Regions from separate parts of the Massilia sp. TWR1-2-2 genome, predicted to be linked through region 2. Evidence: predicted binding sites of a transcription regulator. Region 2 holds the regulator's gene; the other holds the start of a gene.

Region 1 (11,610 bases), on a different contig from region 2:
ACACGAAAGTCGCGCGTGCGGACTCGGACGCGATGTTCGCCTACTTCCGGACGATCGCGCCGGTCACGCAGCAGAACCGGCCCAGCGAGCTGCGCTTCCCGTACAACCAGCGCTTGCTGCTGCCGCTCTGGCGCGCCGTCAACTTTGACCAGGGCGAGTACGCCGGCGCGCCGGAGCAGGGGGCGCAATGGAACCGCGGCGCTTACCTGGTCGAAGGGCTCGGCCATTGCAGCGCGTGCCACACCGGGCGCAATGCGCTCGGCGGCAGCATCGCCGACAAGCGCCTGGGCGGCGCCATGATTCCGATGCAGGACTGGTACGCGCCGCCGCTCGGCTCCGGCGACAGCGCCGCCGACATCGGCCAGCTGCTCAAGGCGGGTGTATCGGCGCGCGGCGCCGTGTTCGGGCCGATGGCCGACGTCGTTGCCGGCAGCTTGCAGCATGCGAGCGACGCCGACATCGGCGCGATGGCGGCGTACCTGACAACGCTGCCGGTGGCCGCGCCGGCGCGCGCCGTCCTTGTGGTGCCGGGCGCGCAGGCGATGCTGCGCCAGGGCGCCGAACTGTACAAGGCGCAGTGCGCCGAGTGTCATGGCGCCGATGGGAAGGGTGCGGCGGGCGCCTATCCGTCGCTCGAAGCGAGCCGGGCGGTGGGGGCGGCCAATCCGGTGAACGCGATCCGGATGGTGCTCAACGGCGGCTATCCGCCGAGCACCCACGGCAACCCGCGGCCGTACGGCATGCCGCCGTTCGGCCCGACGTTGTCGGACGCCGAGGTGGCGGCGGTGGTGTCGCACCTGCGCACCAGCTGGGGGCACCACGGCGGGACGCTGTCTGCGGTCGACGTATCGCGCCTGCGCGGCGTGCCGATCGATTGAGCGCGTCGCGGCAGAGCAGTAGTCGCAAGGCGCGCGACGCGGCGAGGGCGAAATTCATATACTGAACCGTTACCCACGTCATCATTGCATCGAGCATGAGCATGCGATCCGCGCCAGGCGTTGTCGGGCAGGGAGCGGCGAAGGCTATTCGCAGCCTTGCCGCCAGCGTCGTTGCGAACATGCACATCATCGCCGCCTGCCTGCTGGCGGCGCTGTTGCTCAGCCTGCTGAGCTCGGGCGTGCTGCTCGGCAGCGCGGCGGCCGACCGCGACGACGGCGAGCGCGCCGCGCTCGACCAGGCCCGCACGACCGCCCACGCCTATTCCGACCAAGTGGCGCGCGCCGTCAACTGGCATGACCTGGTGCTGCGCCAGAGTCGCGAGAGCTGGGGCCTGTCCGCACACGGCCTGAACCTGGAATCGGCGCAGTCAGCCGAGATGTTTGCCGACGCCACGTTCTCCAACCTGGCCATTCTCGCCAGCGACGGCCGCCTCGTCACCGCCATGAAGCGGCAGGGCGAACTGGCACTGGCAGCGCAGGCGCGCTTTTTTCAGATCCATGCCGGCGCGCCTGCCGATCAGCTGGTCATCAGCCAGGTGATCGATGACGGCGGCAACGTCGTCGAACTGCAGTTCTCGCGCCCGATCCGCGCCGCCGGCGGCCGCTTCGACGGCGTCGTGCTGGTGCAAGTGGCCGCCCAAAAGTTGACGCTCGACTTCTTCATGCAGCGCTTCGCGCCGGACGGCGTGGTCGGGCTGGCCGGCGCCGACAACCTGCCGCTGCTCGCCGTCGCCGGGCGCCCTCGGCGGGTGCGGCTGGCGCTGCCGCCGCTGGCCGCCGCCGGCGGCAGCGTGCTGGCCCCCGCCGCCTGGTTCAGTGACGGCCGCGCGCGCTATTTCGGCTGGCACCGGGCCGGCGCGTATCCGCTTACCGCCTTTGTCGCCCTCGACCAGCAGAACATGCTGGCGCCGTTCGACGCCGCGCGCGCGGCGGCCGTGTCGCGCGCCATCATCGCCACCGCCGCCTTGTTTGCCGGCGCCCTGGTGGTCATGGGCTTCCTGCTGCGGCTGACCTGGCGCAAGCGCGAGAGCCAGCGCACCGACGAAACGTACCGCATGGCCACCGAAGGCAGCAGCGACGGCTTTTTCATCCTCGGCATGTTGTTCAACGGCACCGGCGCGGTCGACGACTTCGAAGTGCTCGACTGCAACAAGCACGGCGCCGCGCTTTGTCACCAGCGGCGCGAAACGCTGATCGGGCGCCGCTTCTCGGCGCTGTACCGCGACCACACGTTAGCCGAACTGCTCGACGTGCTGCGCGGCGCCGTCGATACCGGCTCCTACGACGGCGAACTAGAATTTCAGCCGGAAGGGGCCGACCGCTCGCGCTGGATGCAGCTCAAGGCGGTGCGCTCGGAGCAGAAGCTGGCCATCACGCTGCGCGACATTTCCGAATCGAAGGCACACGTGGCGGCGCTGGAACACCGCGGCAACCACGACGCGCTGACCGGCCTGCCGAACCGCCACTGGCTGCAGTGGTACCTGCCGCAGGCGATCGGCCGCGCACGCGAGCACCGCCAGACGCTGGCGCTGCTGTTCATCGACCTCGACGGCTTCAAGGCGGCCAACGACGCCATGGGCCACGCCGCCGGCGACGAACTGCTGCGCCACGCCGCGCACCGGCTGACCGAAGCGGTGCGCCCGCACGACCACGTCATCCGGCTCGGCGGCGACGAATTCGTCGTCATCCTGGAACACAACCTGCGCGTCGAAGACGCCGCCATCGTCGCCGAGCGCGTCATCGCCGCCTTCAGGCCGAAGTTCAAGCTGATCGGCGGCACCGCGGTGCTGGGCACGTCGATCGGCATCAGCAGCTTTCCGACGGACGGCGACGATGCCGCCTCGCTGCTGCAGAACGCCGACGTGGCGATGTATTCGGTCAAGACCAGCGGCAAGGGCAGCTTCCGCTTCTTCGATCAGCAGTTCTACGCAGCGCTGCGTCAGCAACTCGAGCTCGAGCAGGAGCTGCGCCGCGCCATCGAGCACGACGAATTCGTCGTCCACTACCAGCCGCGCATGGACCTGGCCAGCAGCCGCGCCACCAGCATGGAGGCGCTGGTGCGCTGGCTGCACCCGCGCCGCGGCCTGCTCGAACCGGCCGAATTCATCCCGCTGGCCGAAAGGACCGGCATGATCGTGCGCCTGGGCGAACTGGTGCTCGGCAAGGTGTGCGGCCAGCTGGCGCAGTGGGCGGCCAGGGAAGCGAGCCTGGTGCCGGTGTCGGTCAATATCTCGTCGCGCCAGTTCAACGAAACCGATATCGCCCGCGTGTTTTCCGGCGCAATGGCGCGCCACGGCATTGCCGCCAGCCTGCTGGAAATTGAACTGACCGAGTCGTCGATGATGGGCGGCAGCAGCCATGTGCTCGAATCGCTGTCGAAGATTCGCGGCATGGGCATCAAGCTGCTGGTCGACGATTTCGGCACCGGCTACTCGTCGCTGGCGCAGCTGCAGATGCTCGACTTTGACATGCTGAAGGTCGACAAGGCATTCACCAGCCGCATCGAACAAACCGAGCAGGGCAAGATCTTGTTTACGGCCATCATCACCATGGCGCACGCGCTCGGCATGCGGGTGGTCGCCGAGGGCGTCGAGACCGGCAAGCAGCTGAGCATCCTGCGCGCGCTGCGCTGCGACGAGGTGCAGGGCTATTTCATCTCGCTGCCGCAGGCGGCGACCGAGGCGCAGAGCGTGCTGCTGTCGCCGGTGGCCTGAACCAGCGGTGCCGCGGCGGCTGCGGCACCGCGTGCAAGATGGCCAACCACGTTTCAACCTGTGGCTGCCGATGTCTGAACAACCATGTCTTCACCGAACGTGAGCACCACTACCTGCCATCGGCCGAGCGCGGCGCGTTCGCCGCCGTCAGCCCGATCGACGGCAAGGAGCGCCAGTATGGCTACGACGCGGTCGGCGACGTTCCGCTGGTGATCATCACCGGCATGGACCGCAAGGATGCGCTGGTCGACTGGCACGGCCGGGCGCATCCAGCTGTCGTCGAAGCTGCTGGACCAGGTAGCCGAATGTCACAATTCAGAACAATGTATCTTCCACCACAGGCGCCGCCTTGGTTCGCGGTGGCAGCGGGGCGGCCTCGGCGGTGAGACGGTCGGCTTCCCAAGGGCGGTAGATGTCGGCCTCGTTGACCAGTTCGCCTTCCAGCCAGCCCTGGTATTGACCCGGTTCGAGCAGCACCAGCATGCGTTTTTCGTCGCCGGGCTTGTGGAAGCGCTGCATCAGCGGATGGCCGTCGGCATTGATGGTCAGCATCGAGAACGACAGCAGCGGCAAGCCGTCCGGTCCGCTCGGGCGCCACTCCCAGATGCCGGCGATGCCGAGCCGCTCGTTGCCGGCTGCGGTGATGCGCCAGCGCACCGGATTGCCGCTGTCGTAGCACGGCTCGTAAAAGTTATCCGCCGGAACAATGCAGAACTGATTGCGTTTCCACGCGTTGCGGAACGACGGCTTGGTCGCCACCGTCTCGGTGCGCGCGTTGTAGGTCTGGCGTGCCAGCTTCGTGTCGGCCCAGTGCGGCACCATGCCGAACATCGCCGGCACCACCTCGACTTGGCCGGCGGCATCGCGCGATTCGCGCAGGATCGGCGCCAGGTAGCCAGGGAACGCTTCGTCCGGAAAATTGAACAGTGCGCGTTCGAGACCATGGTGCTGGCTGATCGCGTCGAGGCGGGTAGGGGTGTAGTTGGCGCACATTGCACAATGGTAGCGCGTTTTTCCGATACCGGCTGCACAGTGGCAGCGCCGCGCGAATGGTGCACGTTTGATCTGCCGCAAGGACTGGGGGCAGCTCGGTGCGCCACACTTTCGCATGCCGCCTGGCCGGCGCCTGCAGAACCGAAAGGACCGCCGTGAGACAGTTGACATCATCCGACCTCGACGAGCTCGAGAGCCGGCTGCGCAGCGAGCGGCACCTGGTGCTCGAAGCGATCCGCGACCGGCTGGTCGGTTACGACAGCGACGAGCAGAGCGTGCTGGTCAATTTCTTTGCCGAGCATGGCAGCAAGGCGGCAGCCGGCCAGCTGGGCGCCACCGACATTGCCCAGTTGCGCGACGAGCTGGCGCGGCTCGACAACATCGACATGGCGATGAAGCGGCTGGACTTCGGCGCCGGCGGCCTGTGCGTCGTATGCGGCAACCCGATCCCGCTGACGCGGCTGCGCGCGGCGCCGGCGTCGCTGACGTGCCTCCATTGCCAGCGCCGCATCGACGCCGGCAGTGAAACGGCGACCGGCGCCCCGCACGTGCCGGGCCGCGCCCACGGCGCTCATTAGCCGCCCGCAGCCGTTAGGCGTCCTCCTTGCGCAGCCCCGCTCCGGCATCCTCGCGCCCCCTTTACCGCATCCCGCGCAGCCCTCCACGCCATCCTCGCGAAGCGGGCATGCCGGAGCGGTCATTGAAACATGCTTGATACAGATCAAGGTTGCAGGACGACCGCGGCTCCTATCATTGACATCCAATCAACCGAAACGGAGAAGCACATGGACCAGGCGTTCAAGGAGTTCGTCCTGAAAGTGATCGACGGCGCCAGCGACCTGACGCTGGCGACCGTGCGGCCGGACGGCTACCCGCAGGCGACGACGATCAGCTTCGCCCACGACAAGCTGAACCTGTTCGTCGGCATCGGCAAGCACAGTCAGAAAGCCAACAATGTCCGGTATAACAGCAAGGTGTCGCTGACCATCAACTTGCCGTACCACGACTGGCGCGAGATCCAGGACCTGTCGATGAGCGCGCTGGCCGAGCTGCTGGCGCCCGGGCCGGATGTCGAGCTGGCCAAGTCGTGCCTGCTCAAGCGCTTGCCGCAGATCGCCGAATGGGGCGAGAACGGCCAGGCCAATGAGGTCGCGTTCCTGAAGATCACGCCGCAGGTGATCTCGATTCTCGACTACACCAAGGGGTTCGGCCACACCGAGCAGGGCGTGGCCACCTGAGCGGCGACGCGCCGGCGTTCGGCGCGGCAAGCACCGTCAGCTGGTAAATTCGGCAGCCGTCGCCGTGCCGCTGCCGTGCGGGAACACCAGCACCGGGATCGCGCTGTGGGTCAGCACCTTGTGGGTTTCGCTGCCCAGCAACATGGCCTTGACGCCTTTGCGGCCATGCGACGCCATCGCCACCAGGTCGCAGTTGGCGTTGCGCGCCGCGTCGATGATGGCGTCGAACGGATAGTCCGACATCAGCAGCAGCGTGTTGCATTTGACACCGGCGTCGCTGGCCATCTGCTCGATGTGCTCGAGGTAGCGCTTGGCGTGCCTTTCGTTCTCCTGGCGCACCTGGGCATGTACCGCTTCTGTCACCCCAGGCTCGTAGGTAAACAGGTGCAACACCGGCATCACGTGAACGCCGGTGATGGCCGCGCCGGTGGCCTGCGCGAGACGAATGCACGACACGATCGCCGCTTCTGAATCGGCGCTGCCGTCGGTCGGCAGCAATATGTGGCTAAACACGCTCTCGCTCCTTATCGGCTTGTACATTGCCGTAGCGCGCGCGGCGGTCATGCCGACCGTCGGCGCGCGCGGCGCCTGTGTGCCGGCGCGCACGCGGCGCTTGCGCCCGCGTGGCGTTGGCCAGGGTCAGGTCCATCGTCGAGCGGTGCAGCAGCAGCCACTTCGGCAGCAACTGCAGCGCCTCGCGGCCAAGCTTGACATCGCCGCCTTCGACGTGCGGCTGGGCGTGGTGCAGGGCGGCGAGCGCGCGCGCGTGTTGCTCACGGTGACCGCGCAGCGCCGGGTAATGAAGTGCTTCCATCACCGCTTCCTCGTCGCGAAAGCTGATCTCAAGCTCGGCGATCAGGTCGTTAAATCCGTCCGCGAACTGATCGTCAGGTGTGCGGGCCAGGCGCTCCATCCGCTGCGCCATCGCGCGGCGTGCCTTGCTCATCATTTCGGCAACATTCTTTGCCATCGAACTGGTCGTGTTGAAGTTCATGATCAACCTCTTGCAAAAACGGGCGCCGCCAGGAAAAGGCGGCCCCTTTTCAGGGTGGGCCACGACGCCGGAAAACCGCTTTGATGCAAATCAAAAAAAGAGAAACCGGCCGGCGGCCGCATTGCCTAGCGGAAGATCAGCACCGGCACCTTGCTGTGCACCAGCACCTTTTGCGTCTGGCTGCCGAGCAGCACGCCGGCAATGCCGCGCCGCCCGTGCGAGCCCATCGCGATCAGGTCGCACTGGCGGCTGACCGCGGCATCGACGATCACTTTCCAGGGATCGTCCGACATCACTTGTTCGCAGGTGCAGGCGATGCCGGCCTCGCGCGCCGCGCCGCTGATGAATTCCAGGTACGTCACTGCGCGCTTGGCGCTGTCGACGGCGAACTGGTCCGACGTGTCTTCCACCATTTCGGCATGGTAGGTGAACGTGTGGAACTGCGGCACGACGGTCAGGCCGAGCACCTCGGCGCCAAGCTCCTTGGCGAAGGCGACAGCGGCAAGAATGGCGCGCTCGGATTGCTCTGAGCCATCGGTCGGCAACAGGATTCGTTTGAACATGCTGTGTCCCCTGGAAAAAAAGGCGCTGCGACGCGCGCTGGCGCTATTGGCGAATAGTCGAACAGGTAGTCTGTCGGTGCGCCGAGCGAGCAGCCTTGATGCATATCAAAGTGGCCGGCGTCCGGACAACGACAGTTGTTGCTGCGGCCTTGGTCCGGCGCCCGAACGCCGGGGCCGGCATGGCCTGCGGGCGGAATGGCATGTTCAAGCGCGTCTTGTTGATCCAGGGGCATCCCGACAGCGGCGGCGGGCACCTGTGCGGCGCGCTGGAGGAAGCCTACGCCAGGGGCGCCGTCGAAGGCGGCCACGAGCTGCGCCGCATCGACATCGCCGCGCTCGACTTCCCGCTGCTCAGGAGCCAGGACGAATGGGAGCACGGGCCGTTGCCGCCGACGCTGCTGCAGTCGCAGCAAGACATCCTGTGGTCGCAGCACATCGTGATTTTCTTTCCCTTGTGGCTGGGCGACATGCCGGCCATGCTGAAGGGCTTTCTCGAGCAGGTCGAGCGTCCCGGCTTTGCCTTCTCCGGCGACGCCAGAAATCCGTTTGCGCGCAAGGGCCTGAAGGGACGCTCGGCCCGCCTGGTGGTGACGATGGGCATGCCGGCGGTGGTGTACCGCGTGTTCTTCCGCGCCCACGGCGTCAAGTCGCTCAGGCGCAGCGTGCTCGGCTTTGCTGGCATCGCGCCGGTGGCCGACACCCTCATCGGCATGACCGGCAACATGAAGTCGCGCCGTGCCGCCCGCTGGCTCGACCGCCTGTTCGCACTGGGGCGGGCGGCGGTCTAAGGTGTCAGGTCTGACATTCGGACATTTGGTTGTTCAAATGTTCGAATGCCAGACCTGACACCAGCATTTATTCAAATGTCCGAATGTCAGACCTGACACCAGCATTTGTTCAAATGTCCGAATGCCAGACCTGACACCAGCATTTAAGTCCGCATGACGGCGGCATATCGGTCCAACGTCCTTGGCTTCCAGACCCTGCATTTACCATGGGCCTACCGCCCCAGCAGCTTCGCCACCCGCTCCACCGCTTCCTCGATGCGTGTCAGCTTGGTCGCATACGACAGCCGCACGTGGCGTGCCGGCGCGGCGAAGCCGAAGTCCGCCCCCGGCACGATCGCCACACCGGTTTTCGCCAACACATCCAGGCAGAAGGCGGCGCTGTCGCCGCTGGCCGTGTGCGCCAGCTCGCTGATGTCGGCGTACACATAGAATGCGCCGTCCGGCATCACCGGCACCTGGAAACCGAGCCCGCGCAGGGCCGGCACCAGGAAGTCGCGGCGGCGCTGAAATTCGCGCCGGCGCTGCTCGTAAATAGCGATCGAATCGGGATGGAAGCACGCCAGCGCGGCATGCTGGGCGATCGTCGACGGACAGATGAACAGGTTCTGCGCCAGCTTTTCGAACACCGGCACCAGCAGCTCAGGCACCACCAGCCAGCCGAGCCGCCAGCCGGTCATGTTGAAGTATTTGGAGAAGCTGTTGACGGTGATGACGTCGGCATCGAAGTGCAGCGCGCTGACCGGCGCATGGTCGTACGACAGGCCCTGGTAGATCTCGTCGACGATGGCAAAGCCGCCGCGCGCGCGCACCGCCGCCAGCATCTGCTGCATCTGCGGCCCGGTCATCGAGGTGCCGGTCGGGTTCGACGGCGACGCCACGATCACGCCGCGCGTGCGCTCGCTCCAGCGTTGCTCGACGTCAAGCGCCGTCAGCTGGTAGCGCTGGGCGGCGTCCGACGGCACCAGCACTGGCGCGCCGCCGAACGCCGAGACGAAATGGCGGTTGCACGGATAGCACGGGTCCGGCATCAGCACTTCGTCGCCGACACCGACCAGCGCCGCGCACGCCAGCAGCAGCCCGGCCGAAGCGCCGGCGGTGACGACGATGCGGCGCGGGTCGACCTCGATGCCGAAGGCGCTGGCGTAGTGCGCGGCGATTGCCGCGCGCAGCGGCGCCAGGCCGAGCGCATCGGTGTACTGGGTGGCGCCGCTCCTGATCGCCGCGACGGCCGCCTCGGCCACCAGGTCGGTCGCCGTGAAGTCCGGCTCGCCCACGCTCATGCTGATGACATCGACGCCGGAGCGCGCCAGCGCGCTGGCAGCCTTCACCACTTCCATCACGTGGAACGGCTCGATCGCGTGGACGCGCTGCGCGACCTGCAGCGAGCGCGCGGCCTGCGATTCAATCTGCGATTCAATGTTCAGCGGTGGTGTATGCGTCATTCGGGTCCTCTGCGGTTGCTGGTGCCTGCCGGCGTAGAGCGCTATGTTATACGAAGCGGCGGGGCGTTGCCGAGCGCCGTCGGGCGGAAGGGTTTATGCTAGTACCAGAGTCAAGGAGAAGCCTTTGGATACGCATGAAGCGGCCGGCGCGTTGGCCGAGTACACGTTCAAGATCGACGGCATGACCTGCGCTTCGTGCTCGGGCCGGGTCGAGCGCGCGCTCAGGAAAGTGCCGGGCGTGCTGGAGGCCAGCGTCAACCTGGCCACCGAAAAGGCCGCCATCACGGCATCTTTCGGCGTCACCGCGCAGACGTTGCAGGATGCCGTGCAGCGCGCCGGCTATGCCGCCGCCGAGCTGCGCGCAGCGGCCCCGGCGGTGCGCGACGCGCCGGCGCCATGGTGGCCGGTGGCGCTGGCGGCTGCGCTGTCGCTGCCGCTGATCGCGCCGATGCTGCTGCAGCAGTTCGGCGTGCACTGGATGCTGCCCGGCTGGCTGCAGCTGGCGCTGGCCACCCCGGTTCAGTTCTGGTTCGGCGCGCGCTTTTACCGCGCCGGCTGGCACGCGGCGCGCGCAATGAGCGGCAACATGGACCTGCTGGTGGCGATCGGCACCAGCGCCGCCTACGGCCTGTCGCTGTACCTGATGCTGGCGCACGGCGACAGCGCGCCGCACCTGTACTTCGAATCGTCGGCCACCGTCATCACGCTGGTGTTGCTGGGAAAATGGCTCGAGGCGCGCGCCAAGCGCCAGACGCTGGCCGCGCTCGGCGCGCTCGAGTCGCTGCGCCCGGCGCAGGCGATGGTTCGCCGCGCTGGCGTCGACGCGGTGGTGGCGGTCGCCGAAGTGCGGGTCGGCGACACCGTCATCGTGCGCCCGGGCGACCGCGTGCCGGTCGACGGCGTCGTCGTCGAAGGCAGCAGCGAGCTTGACGAGTCGCTGCTGACCGGCGAGAGCATGCCGGTACCGAAGCACGCCGGCAGCGCCGTCACCGGCGGCGCCGTCAACGCCGGCGGCATGCTGGTGATCACGGCCACCGCCGTCGGCGGCGCCACCATGCTGTCGCGGATCATCCGGCTGGTCGAGGACGCGCAGGCGGTGAAGGCGCCGATCCAGCGCCTGGTCGACAAGGTCAGCGCCATATTCGTGCCGGTGGTGCTGCTCATTTCGGTGCTGACCCTGCTGGCCTGGGGCGTGATCGGCGGCGACTGGCAGCAGGCGCTGCTCAACGCGGTGGCGGTGCAGGTGATCGCCTGCCCGTGCGCGCTGGGCCTGGCCACGCCGACGTCCATCATGGCCGGCACCGGCGTCGCCGCCCGCTACGGCATCCTGATCAAGGACGCCGACGCGCTGGAGACGGCGCACGCGGTGACGGCGGTGGTGTTCGACAAGACCGGCACGCTGACCGAAGGGCGGCCGACCCTGGCCGCGGTAGAGGGCGAGCCGGAGGTGCTGGCGCTGGCGTGGGCGGTGCAGCAGTACAGCGACCATCCGCTGGCCAGCGCGGTGGCCACGGCCGCGCGCGCGGCCACCGCTGCGCCGGCCGCCGCCAGCGGTGCGCAGGCGCTGCCAGGGCGCGGCGTCAGCGCGGTGGTGGGCGAGTCGACCGTCTACCTCGGCAACGCTCGGATGATGCGCGAGCTTGGCGTCGATGTCGGCAGCGCCGAAGCGCACGAGCGGCTCGGCCGCACCGTGTCGTACCTGGCGCTGGCAAGCGCGGGCGGCACGCCGCGCCTGGCCGGCCTGCTGGCGTTCGGCGACACTGTCAAGCCGACCGCGCGCGCGGCGGTGGCACGCCTGCAGCGGCTCGGCATCAAGTGCGTCATGCTCACCGGCGACAATGCCGGCAGCGCCGGCGCGGTGGCGGCGGCGGTCGGCATCACCGATTTCCGCGCCGAGGTTCTGCCGGCCGAAAAGAGCCAGGCGGTGGCGGACCTGAAGC
Region 2 (11,610 bases):
ACACCATCGGCACCCTGGCCACGACCGACGAACTGACGTTGCTGGCCAACCGGCGCCACATGAACCACTTGCTGGCGCTCGAGGAGAGCCGCCGCGCCGCCGCGCCGCAGCATGTCTGCGTGGCCCTGATCGACATCGATTTCTTCAAGGCGATCAATGACAAGTACGGCCACGCCGCCGGCGACGCCGTCCTCAAGTCATTCGCCGACGTGGCCGGCGCCACGCTGCGCGCCGGCGATACGCTGGCGCGCTGGGGCGGCGAGGAATTCCTGCTCCTGATGCCCGATACGCGCCTCGACGAGGCGGTGGCCGTGATCGAGCGGATGGCCGCGCGGATCGGCGCGCTGCCGCTCGCCGCCGTCGATCCGGCACTGCGGATCACGTTCTCGGCCGGTGTAGCCGCTTCGCTGCCGCTGGAACGGTTCGACCAGGCGATCCACCGCGCCGACGAGGCGATGTACCGCGCCAAGGCCAACGGCCGCAACTGCGTGCTGGCGGCGTGAGCGTGCGACGGCGCGGCGCTCACCCCGCGACGGCGCCGTACAATGGCGGTCCACGCATCGCTTCCGCTCCCACCACCCGAAAGCGCTTCCCTGTCCCCCTGTTGCTGGCTTTCTTGCTGCTGTTGCCCCGCAGCGTCGCGCTGGCCGGCGCACCGGTGCAGATCCTGGCCGAAGACGCCGCCAGTCCATGGTCGAACCGCGACGGCACCGACTATGCCAACGACCTGGTAGGCGCCGCCTTCTAGGCGGCCGGCGTTGCCATCGACCTGACCGTGGTGCCCTACGCGCGCTGCAAGACGCTGGTCAAGCAAGGCGGCGCCGTCGCCTGCTTCAGCATGTCGGACGATCTCGACATGGCCAAGCTGGTGCGCTTCTCCGACAAGCCGCTGTTCAGCGTCAGGCCGCGCTGTTACTACCATGTGGGCCGCGCGCCGCGCGCCAACTCGTCGCGCAGCTTGGCGCCGGCATGCGCGTTGGCATTGTCCTCGGCGACGAATATCCCCCTTTCGTGGCGCAGATGGCGGCGCGCGGCGTGGTGCTCGATAACGGCCGCTCCGACGTTGCCTACTTGCGCAAGCTGGCCGCCGGCCGCCTCGACTTCGCGCTGGTCATGACCGACGAGATGCGCAGCGAGGAGCCGATTCAGGCGCACGCCAGCGTGAAGGAGATCGGCTTCGCCTTCCAGGGTACGCCGATGGGCGCGTATATCGGCTTCAGCGTACTGCATGCCGACGGCGACGCGCAGCGGCGCAACTTCAACGCCGGCTTCCAGGCGATTCACGACAACGGCACCCGCAAACTGGTGCAGGCGCGCTGAAAATTGCGTTGCTCGGTCTACTGCCCGGAGTAAGCCGCGCCGCGCCAATCGCGTTGTCCAACGAAGATGTTGTCAAACATAATTGTTACCAATTGTATGGACCTGGCTGCGCTTGGCAGTCGGCCGTACCGTATCCAATTGACAAGGTCGACACTTGTGTTGGGCCGCCGGCCTGCAACTCGTCGGAGGTAGCAACGTCAATCCGTGACGATCCGATAACTCCCCATCTAATCAAATAGATATCGAACAATGTTGGCCCGCGCCGACATGTGTCCGTTCGGGTTATCAAGCCGATATTGTCGATCTCATCATGGCAGTTTTGACGGCTTGCGGCTGGCAGTCTCGGCCATTACCATCGCCGCAAGTTTCAATCCGCCCGCAACCTTCTTGCCCTCCTCACCTGGAAATCACGCATGCCGAAAACCCGCCTCACCCCACGTTCCGTCACCTCGTCGATGCATCTGCTGGCAGCGGCCATCGGCGCCGCTGCCACCGTCCTGGTCGCAGTCACGCCGGCCGCCGCCGCCGATTTCAGCGATGGCGTCCACCAGTACGCCCGCGGCCGCATCTTGTTCGAGGCGCGTGCCGGCCTGTCCGGCGACGAGCTGGAAAAAATCCTCAAGACCCATGGCGGCGGCAAGCGACGCAAGATGGGCCAGAGCAACCTGAACATCGTCGAGCTGCCCGCCGGCGCGTCGGAAGCGGCCCTCGTCGAGCGGCTGCGCCGCCATCCCGCCTTCAAATACGTCGAACTCGATCGCCGCGTCAAAAGCACGCTGGCCGTCAACGATCCGTATGCCGGCAGCGAATGGCACCTCGGCAAGATCGGCGCCACCACCGCGTGGGACACCACCCAGGGCGCCGGCGTCACCATCGCGATACTCGATTCCGGCGTCGACGGCAGCCACCCGGACCTGGTGCCTAACCTGGTGCCCGGCTACAACACGCACGGCAACAACACCGACACCGCCGACGTCTGCGGCCACGGCACCGCCGTCGCCGGCTCGGCCGCGGCGCGCACCAACAACGGCGCCGGGGTCGCCGGGGTTGCCGGGCTGGCGAAGATCATGCCGATCCGCGTCGCCTACAAGGACGCCGGCGGCGGTTGCTATGCCTATACCAGCACGATCGCCGCCGGAATCACCTGGGCTGCCGACAACGGCGCCCGCATCGCCAACGTCAGCTTCGGTCCGCTGGCCGGCAGCGCCACCATCCAGAGCGCCGCGCAGTACATGAAAAACAAGGGCGGCCTGGTATTCGTTTCCGCGGGCAACAACGGCGTCGATGAAAACATCGTGCCGTCCAACACCTTGATCGCCGTCTCGGCCACCGATTCGGCCGACGCCAAGGCCAGCTGGTCGAGCTACGGCGCCTTCGTATCGCTGGCCGCACCGGGCGCCGGCATCTGGACCACGTCGCAAGGCGGCGCCTACAACGGCTGGAACGGCACCTCGTTCGCCAGCCCGGTCGCCGCCGGCGTCGCCGCGCTGATGATGGCCGCCGCGCCATCGCTCGACGGCGCCGCGATCGAGCAGGCGCTGTTTGCCTCCGCCGTGCCGCTCGGTGCGGCAGGGCGCGATCCGCTGTTCGGCTATGGCCGCGTCGACGCCGCCGCCGGCGTGCGCGCCGTGCTGGCCAAGGTCGTCGTCGCCGACACCCAGGCGCCGACCACGGCAATCACCTCGCCGGCGGCCAGTTCCAGCGTCAGCGGCAGCGTCACGGTCGCTGTCGACGCCGCCGACAATGTCGGCGTCGACCGGGTCGAACTGAAGGCTAACGGCACCGTCGTCGGTTCCGACATCGCCAGCCCGTTCAGCTTTGCGTGGAATTCGGCGGGCGTGCCGAACGGCATGAACACGCTGGTCGCCACGGCCTACGACAAGGCCGGCAATGCCACCGCGTCGAACCCGGTGTCGGTCAGCGTCGCCAACGCGGTGCCGCCGCCCGCCGCCGACACCACGGCGCCGACCGTGAAAATCGACAATCCGGTTTCGGGCACCGTCAGCGGCGCCGTCATCATCAGCGTCAGCGCCAACGATAACAGCGGCACGGCAGGAATGATTCAGTCGATTTACATCGACAATGCACTCGTCAGCAATGGCAACGGCGGCTCGCTCGCCTACACCTGGCAGACGCGCCGCTGGATGACCGGCTCGCACGCCATCAAGGTCGTGGCGAAAGACGCGGCCGGCAACTGGGCCAGCTCGACGGTGCAGGTCGTGGTCGTGCGCTGATCGCAGTGCAACATGTAACGGGGCGACGGCAGTAATGGCCGTCGCTCCTTCTTTCATGCTGCGCGCTTGAACGTGCTTAATTTTTAGGCAGGCCGATAATTAGGTCACTCGTACTGGTACAAGCGCGTTTTATGTGGTCATCTTACCCACAGAATCTGTGGACAGAATTCTATAAAGATAATGTTGACTAGGAAGCCACTTCTGTTCGGGCGTGCGCTCAGGCGAAGTCCCTGAACGTCGCGCCCGTCAGCCCAACGATGATACCGAGCGCAAATGCGCCTGCCGGTGCGCCCACTGCGGCGATGACGGTCGCGCGCGAATTGGGAACGGGCGCTGGGCCAAAGCGGTTGGCGCCCGCCGAGCCCCGCGCGAAGGTCGCATACAGCCCAAGCGCAACGTTGTCGAACGGCACGATCGCCGCAAGCGAGCACCCGCCCGAGCGGTCCAGGTCGTTCAGGCGGCGTATCATCAGCACGAACGTCGCGGGGATGAACGCCAGATAGGAGGTCAAAATCACCGTCATCGCCACCATCGGTGAAAAAGCCGCGACACTGGCGGTGGCTACGCACAAGACCGCCATTGTCAGCACGCAGCAATAGGTGAAGTAACGCAGGCGGCCGATCCTGCCGTTCACCGTCAGCAAACTGGGCTGGTAGCGGTCGGCACCGGCCGGGTTCGCCATGGCATCGCCAAAAGTAGTTTCCAAGATGTCTCCCTGCATGAGCGGCCGTTTCTGGCTGCAGCGCCTTTGCTGCGGCGCGGTCGGGGCCGGCCAGGAACCCGGGTCGATAGTGACGATTTGCATGGAGCTCATCTTGGCGTAGAGCAAGAGAGTCTCCTCTGCTGTCGAGCAGTTCTGCTCACTGTTCAAACATTTCCTTGATCTACATCAAATTCTGCATTGATCCCGGGCCACTTTGCCTGCTGCGCCGGTGTCTACAGCAGGTAGTGGTTCGGTAACGTCTCAGCTGTCGAGGAGGAATGATGGATAACGCACACGCATCGCCAATTGGCGCAATGAATATCATGGACGACTCTGGTCACCGGCAAATGAATTGGAACATGGCCAATTCCAGGGAAATCGCCGCCGCACAGAAGACTTTCGACCGCCTGGTCAAGCAGGGATACGCCGCGTTCGGCGCCATCAGCCGCACCGACGCCAAGCGGGCGATCACGGCCTTCGATCCGACCATGGAAGAAGTGGTCATGGTGCCGCGTATCGTCGGCGGCTAAGTTGCCAGTGCTGGATCGGGCAAGCTGGCTTTTCGCGCGCTGCACCGCGTGGTGGCAGGCAGCACGGCGCACGCGCGAAAAGCTGCGGCAAGAGGCGTTGCAACGGGCCCATGCCGAGCAACGGGCGCTGTCGCTCCTGCTCGGCCTGCTCAACGCCGAGCAGCGCCGCGAATTCCAGGCCCACGGCTACTTTCACGTCATCGGCGGCAGCACCGGCGACCGCTACCGCATCCGGCTCGACTCGGCCGTCAACATCGACGTCCTCGGCGAACACGGCATCATCCGCTATCACCTGTGCGCGCGGCCCACCGGCAGCCTGCCGATGTACGACGTGATGGCGGGCCAGTTATTGCATCTGCAAGACAGCAGCGCCGAGATCGGTTTCCTGTCGCAGGCGAACCGGCATGTCACGCTGTCATTTGCCGCGATGGGACGCTGGCAGGAGCGCTGACGCGGCGCTGCCCTGTGGTTTGCGCGGCTTGGCGCGACAGATTCACGTCTCCGCCAGCGCATTGACGCGGCTGCGGCGAATTCGTCCATACGCAGGCGTATAATGAACGTGGATGTCCGCGCCGCGGACATGCCGCAACTTGAATGCCGCCAATGCTTGCTTCTTCGTCACCAACCGCTCTGCCGCAGCTGAACATCACTGCCCTCAAGGCAAGTTGCGCCAACTGCAGCATGCACCAGCTGTGCCTGCCGATGGGCCTTGACGCGGCGGAAATCGTCCGCCTCGACGAAGTGATCGGCCTGCGCCGCCGCATCGCCCGCGACGAGCGCCTGTATCAGATGGACCAGCCATTCCGCAGCCTGTACGCGATCCGCTTCGGCCACTTCAAGACTTACCAGGTCAATGCCGCCGGCGACGAGCAGATTACCGGCTTCCAGATGGCCGGCGAACTGCTTGGCATGGACGCCATCAGCGGCGAACGCCACCACTGCGACGCCGTCGCCCTCGAAGACAGCGAGGTCTGCGAGATTCCGTTCGACGGCCTCGAGCACCTGTTCGCGCACGTGCCGACCTTGCTGCGCCATTTCCACCGCATCATGAGCACCGAAATCACGCGCGAGCAAAACGTCATGCTGCTGCTCGGTAACATGCAGGCTGAGCAGCGCTTCGCCGTTTTCCTCACCAACCTGTCGGCCCGCTACGCCGCGCGCGGTTATTCGGCCACCGCGTTCCAGTTGCGCATGTCGCGCGAAGACATCGGCAACTACCTCGGCCTGACCATCGAGAGCATCAGCCGGCTGCTGTCGCGCTTCAAGAAGCAGGGCCTGCTCAAGGTCGACAAGCGCGAAGTGACGCTGCTGCAGCCGGCGCTGCTCAAGGCAATGGCCGCCGGCACCGAGCGCTGCAGCCCGATGGCGTAAAGCCCACGATTAAAACGGCGCCCGCTGGTCGGGCGGCGTGACCACCAGATACATCGTCAGCAAACTCGACAGGGCACACACGCTCCACAACGCAAAAAAGCCGACGCTGTAGACCGCCGTCGGCGTAATGCCTGACGCCGCCAGGTACGCCAGGTCGGCCGGATCGAACACCGAGAACACGCAGCCTTCCGCCAGCGCCGCCGCCAGGAACGAAGGCCACAATACCGTCATCGCCAGCCGCCGCATGCTGCCCCTCACGGCGCCGGCGCCGTCGGTGCGTCGGCGTGGATCGCCAGCGCGCTCTCGCGCGGCCAGCTCCAGCTGCGCGCCACCCGCCATTCGCGCCGCGCGCCCTCCACCACCACCTGCCAGTGGGTCGCTTCGAGCTTTGCCACCGGCACCGCGAAGCGGCCGTCGCTGCCGGGCCGCGCCAGCAGCTGCAGGTCCTTGCCAGGCTGGGTCGGGTGCGCCAGGTAGATGTGCAGCGGCGCCTGCAGCGGCGCGCCGCCACTGGTCACCGCGCCGCTCAGCACCCCCGCGCCGGCGTCGTAGCTTGCCTCGAACGCGATCGCCAGCGCCGTCGCCGCGCGGTCGCGCCGCAAATCCTGGTTGATCGCCTTGCCCTGCTTGTAGTAGTCGTCGACCACCATCGCGTCGGGCCGCGACAGCGCCAGCGAGCCGGCCACGCCGCCGCCGACGAGCACGAACACAGGGCCGATCATCAGCAACCACGGCCAGCGGTGGCTGTACCACGGACGGACCGGCGCTGCGGCCGGGGATGCGACAGTCGATGCGATTGGCATGGAGATTTCCTTGATCATGGTTTCGGAACGATGAAGACCGCTTTTTCGGTCACCTTCAGCGCCGGGTCGTCGAGCGCCGTGAGCACGAACTCGATCTGGTTCGATCCGGTCGCGGCGGCGCTCCTCGGCACCCTCACCCGCACCGGCACGGCGCGCGCGCTGGCCCCTTCGAGTCGCGCCAGCTCGGGCGAAGCCAGGCTGATCGACGCCAGCCCCGACACCGACACGCGGAACGTATGCGCCTTCTCGGCCGTGTTCATCACCTGCAGCCGGTAGACGTTTTCGATGATGCCGTCCTCGACTTCGCGCCCCATGGCGCCGCGGTCGCGGATGACGTCGAGCTTGAGCGGCGTGCGCAGCGCCAGCGCGGCGCCGACGGCGAACACGATCGCCCCCAGCAGCGCGCAGTAAACCAGGATGCGCGGGCGCACCAGCTGGCGCCGCACCCGCGCCATGCTCCAGCCGTTGGCCATCGCATTGCCGGTCGAATAGCGGATCAGTCCTGGCGGCTTGTCCACTTTGGCCATCACCGTATTGCACGCGTCGATGCAGGCGGCGCAGCCGATGCACTCGTACTGCAGGCCGTCGCGGATGTCGATGCCGGTCGGGCACACCTGCACGCACAGGCTGCAGTCGATGCAGTCGCCCGCTTTCGGCAGCGCCAGCGTGGCGAAGCTTTTTTCCGGCGCCGCCTTGGCCTGCGCGCCGCGCGGCTCGCCGCGCGCCACGTCATACGTGACGATCAGCGTGTCCTGGTCGAACATCGCGCTCTGGAAGCGCGCATACGGGCACATGTACTTGCACACCTGCTCGCGCAGCCAGCCGGCGTTGCCGTAGGTTGCCAGCGCATAGAACAGCACCCAGAACGTCTCCCACGACGACAACTGCAGATTCCACAACTGGTTCGCCAGGCGCTCCACCGGCACGAAGTAGCCGACAAAGCTCAGGCCCGTCAACAGCGCCACCGCCAGCCAGGCCGAATGCTTGGCGACCTTGCGCGCGGCCTTGCCGACGCTCCAGGGCTGGCGGTCGAGCCGGATGCGGGCGCTGCGCGCACCTTCGATGCGCCGCTCGATCCACATGAAAATCTCGGTGTACACCGTCTGCGGGCAGGCGAACCCGCACCACACCCGTCCTGCCACCGCCGTCACCAGGAACAGCGCAAAGGCGCAGATGATCAGCAACGCGGCCAGGTAGATGAAGTCCTGCGGCCACAGCACCACGCCAAAAATATAGAACTTGCGCTCACCGAGGTCGAACAGCACCGCCTGGCGGCCGTTCCAGTTCAGCCACGGCAGGCCGTAGAACACGAGCTGGGTAAGCCACACGCAGGCCCAGCGCAGCGTCGCATACGGCCCCTTCGCCTCGCGCGGATAGATTTCCTCGCGTTTGGCGTACATCTTGATGATTGCCTCGCGCGGCGCTGCCTCGTTCATTTTTTCGGCACCGCCGCCGGTTGATTCGACAGGCCCCACACGTACGCTGCCAGCAGGTGCACCTTCGGCTCGCCGAGGAAGGCGTCGAACGCGGGCATCGTATTGCTGCGGCCCTTGTTGACCGTCTCGATGATGGTGTCGGCGTTACCGCCGTACAGCCACACCTTGTCGGTCAGGTTCGGCGCGCCCAGCGCCTGGTTGCCGCCGCCGTCGGCGCCGTGGCAGGCGACACAGGCGGCAAACTTCTGCTTGCCGAAGGCGACCTTGATCGGATCGGTGGTCAGGTTCGACAGGCTGCGCACGTAATGGGCGACGTTCTCGACGTCCTTGTCCGACCCCACCGCAGCGCCCATCGGCGGCATCATGCCGCTGCGCCCGTGCATGATGGTCGTCTTGATCATCGCCGCGTCGCCGCCGTACAGCCAGTCGCCGTCGGTCAGGTTCGGAAAGCCCTTGTTGCCGCGCGCGTCAGAGCCGTGGCACTGGGCGCAGTAGGTCAGGAACAGCCGCTCGCCGATCGCCTGCGCCTGCGGGTCCGCCGCCACCGTCTTCAGATCGAGCTTGGCGTAGCGCTCGAACAGCGGGCCGTATTCGGCGTCCGCCTTTTTGAGTTCGGTCTGGTATTCGCCCGACGACTTCCAGCCGAAGCTGCCGGCGTAGCTGCCCAGGCCCGGATACAGCACCAGGTACACCAGCGCGAACACGATCGTCAGGTAGAACAGCCACATCCACCAGCGCGGCATCGGCGTGTTCAGCTCCGTCAGGTCTTCATCCCATACGTGGCCGGTGGTGCCGGGACCGGCGGGCGAGCCTTCCGGGATCTCCTTGACGCGGTGGATCGATTGGGACCAGAGCAGCAGGCCGCAGCCGGCGATCGACAGCAGCGTGATGACGGCGATGTAGTAGTCCCAGAAGCCGTTGGTGAAATCAGCCATGACCGCTGTCCTCCTCGTCGGCGAACGGCAGTGCCGCCGCCGTCGCAAAATCCTGTCCGCGCTTGAGCACGAAGGTCCACAGCAGGATGCCGACGAAAGTGGTGAAGCTGATCACCGTCATCACGCTGCTCGCGCTGTCAAAAATATGTTCGATTGCCATGTCAGTTCCTTGTCTTGATCTGCGTGCCGAGGCCCTGCAGGTAGGCCACCAGCGCGTCCTGCTCGGTCTTGCCTTCCAGCGTGGCCGGCGCGTCGTTGATTTCCTGCTCGCTGTACGGCACCGACAGGCGCTGCAGCGCGCGCATCTTCGGCACCACGTCGGCCGGCACCAGCCGCGCTTTTGCCAGCCACGGGTAGTTCGGCATGTTCGATTCCGGCACCAGGTCGCGCGGGCTGTCGAGGTGGGTGCGATGCCACTCGTCGCTATAGCGCCCGCCGACGCGCGCCAGGTCGGGACCGGTGCGCTTCGAGCCCCACTGGAACGGCCGGTCGTAGACGAATTCGCCGGCCACCGAGTAGTGGCCATAGCGCTCGGTCTCGGCGCGGAACGGCCGGATCATCTGCGAGTGGCAGTTGTAGCAGCCTTCGCGCACGTAGATGTCGCGGCCCACCAGGCGCAGCGGCGAGTACGGTTTGAGTCCCGCCACCGGCTCGGTGGTCGACTTCTGGAAAAACAGCGGCACAATTTCAACCAGCCCGCCCACCGAGATTACGAGCAGCACGAGGCCAATCAGCAGCCAAGGGTTCTTCTCGATCCATTCATGCGAAAACTTCATTACCTGCTCCTGTCTTGTGCGATTTTTTAGGCGTGATCGACGGGATGGTCGGGTCGACCGCTGTCGTGCCGCGCATCGTCATCAGCGTGTTGTAGGCCATCATCAGCATGCCCGACAGGTACAGCAGGCCGCCGCCGAAGCGAATCACGTAGTACGGATAGGTCGCCTTGACGCCTTCGACGAAGGTGTACGTCAAGGTGCCGTCCGGATTGACCGCCCGCCACATCAGGCCCTGCATCACGCCGGCGATCCACATCGAGGCGATGTACAGCACGATGCCGATGGTGGCGACCCAGAAGTGCAGATCGATCAGGCGCACGCTCCACATTTCCTTCTTGCCCGACAGGCGCGGAATCAGGTAGTAGATCGATCCCATCGTGATGAACCCGACCCAGCCCAGAGCGCCGGCATGGACGTGGGCGATGCCCCAGTCGGTGTAGTGCGACAGCGAGTTGATGGTCTTGATCGACATCATCGGACCTTCGAATGTGGCCATGCCGTAGAACGACAGCGACACGATCAGGAACTTCAGGATCGGATCGGTGCGCAGCTTGTGCCAGGCGCCCGACAAGGTCATGATCCCGTTGATCATCCCGCCCCACGACGGCGCCAGCAGGATCAGCGAGAACACCATGCCGATCGATTGCGTCCAGTCAGGCAGCGCGGTGTAGTGCAGGTGGTGAGGACCGGCCCACATGTAGGTGAAGATCAAAGCCCAGAAGTGGACGATCGACAGCCGGTACGAATACACCGGGCGTTCGGCCTGTTTCGGGATGAAGTAGTAGACCATGCCGAGGTAGCCGGCGGTGAGGATGAAGCCGACCGCATTGTGGCCATACCACCACTGGATCATCGCGTCCTGCACGCCCGAGTAGGCCGAGTACGACTTCATCGGCGAGGCCGGCATGCTCGCGCCGTTCACCACGTGCAGCACCGCCACGGCGATGATGTAGGCGCCGAAAAACCAGTTGGCCACGTAGATGTGCTTGACCTTGCGCTTGACGATGGTGCCGAAAAAGACGACTGCGTAGACCACCCATACCACCGTGATCAGGATCGTGATCGGCCATTCCAGCTCGGCGTACTCCTTGCCGCGCGTGAAACCCATCGGCAAGGTGATCGCCGCCAGCACCAGCACCGCCTGCCAGCCCCAGAACGTGAAGGCGGCCAGCGTGTCTGAAAACAGCCGCACCTGGCAGGTGCGCTGCACGACGTAATACGAGGTGGCGAACAGGCCGCAGATGCCGAAGGCGAAGATGACGGCGTTGGTGTGCAGCGGGCGCAGGCGCCCGTACGTCAGCCACGGCACGTCGAAATTGAGCGCCGGCCAGGCCAGCTGCGCGGCGATGATGACGCCCACCAGCATGCCGATCACCCCCCATGCCACGGTGGCGATCGTGAACTGCTTGACGATCTTGTAGTTGTAGTTCAAACCTGTGTCCACTGCTACTCTCCTGAAAATACATCGTTGACACTCCGCAGAGTAAATTTCTGCAGTTCAA

The links. The regulator FNR, encoded in region 2, switches genes on or off when oxygen is low (the NO sensors DNR and NnrR bind a similar motif). The targets are predictions, from matches to a motif close to TTGATNNNNATCAA.
Region 1: a site for FNR is predicted at 4,713-4,726, ahead of ACP7DD_RS05885 (TraR/DksA family transcriptional regulator). Genes of this name have one in related genera too.

What each region holds. Positions count from the first base shown of each region.
Region 1 covers NZ_JAFCWM010000004.1:193,421-205,030, forward strand. The annotation lists gene ACP7DD_RS05865 (c-type cytochrome) at 33-878, shown strand; gene ACP7DD_RS05870 (bifunctional diguanylate cyclase/phosphodiesterase) at 974-3,652, shown strand; gene ACP7DD_RS05875 (hypothetical protein) at 3,691-4,038, shown strand; gene ACP7DD_RS05880 (SOS response-associated peptidase) at 3,968-4,645, opposite strand; gene ACP7DD_RS05885 (TraR/DksA family transcriptional regulator) at 4,801-5,223, shown strand; gene ACP7DD_RS05890 (pyridoxamine 5'-phosphate oxidase family protein) at 5,431-5,883, shown strand; gene ACP7DD_RS05895 (universal stress protein) at 5,920-6,396, opposite strand; gene ACP7DD_RS05900 (hemerythrin domain-containing protein) at 6,389-6,877, opposite strand; gene ACP7DD_RS05905 (universal stress protein) at 7,003-7,440, opposite strand; gene ACP7DD_RS05910 (NAD(P)H-dependent oxidoreductase) at 7,641-8,228, shown strand; gene ACP7DD_RS05915 (pyridoxal phosphate-dependent aminotransferase) at 8,441-9,634, opposite strand; gene ACP7DD_RS05920 (heavy metal translocating P-type ATPase) at 9,714-11,610, shown strand, end outside.
Region 2 covers NZ_JAFCWM010000001.1:250,242-261,851, reverse strand. The annotation lists gene ACP7DD_RS01400 (GGDEF domain-containing protein) at 1-503, shown strand, start outside; gene ACP7DD_RS01395 (hypothetical protein) at 605-748, shown strand; gene ACP7DD_RS01390 (hypothetical protein) at 970-1,320, shown strand; gene ACP7DD_RS01385 (S8 family serine peptidase) at 1,734-3,554, shown strand; gene ACP7DD_RS01380 (DUF805 domain-containing protein) at 3,772-4,383, opposite strand; gene ACP7DD_RS01375 (hypothetical protein) at 4,617-4,787, shown strand; gene ACP7DD_RS01370 (hypothetical protein) at 4,789-5,238, shown strand; gene fnr (fumarate/nitrate reduction transcriptional regulator Fnr) at 5,382-6,158, shown strand; gene ACP7DD_RS01360 (hypothetical protein) at 6,168-6,416, opposite strand; gene ACP7DD_RS01355 (FixH family protein) at 6,413-6,961, opposite strand; gene ccoG (cytochrome c oxidase accessory protein CcoG) at 6,976-8,397, opposite strand; gene ccoP (cytochrome-c oxidase, cbb3-type subunit III) at 8,394-9,332, opposite strand; gene ACP7DD_RS01340 (cbb3-type cytochrome oxidase subunit 3) at 9,325-9,492, opposite strand; gene ccoO (cytochrome-c oxidase, cbb3-type subunit II) at 9,494-10,108, opposite strand; gene ccoN (cytochrome-c oxidase, cbb3-type subunit I) at 10,092-11,552, opposite strand.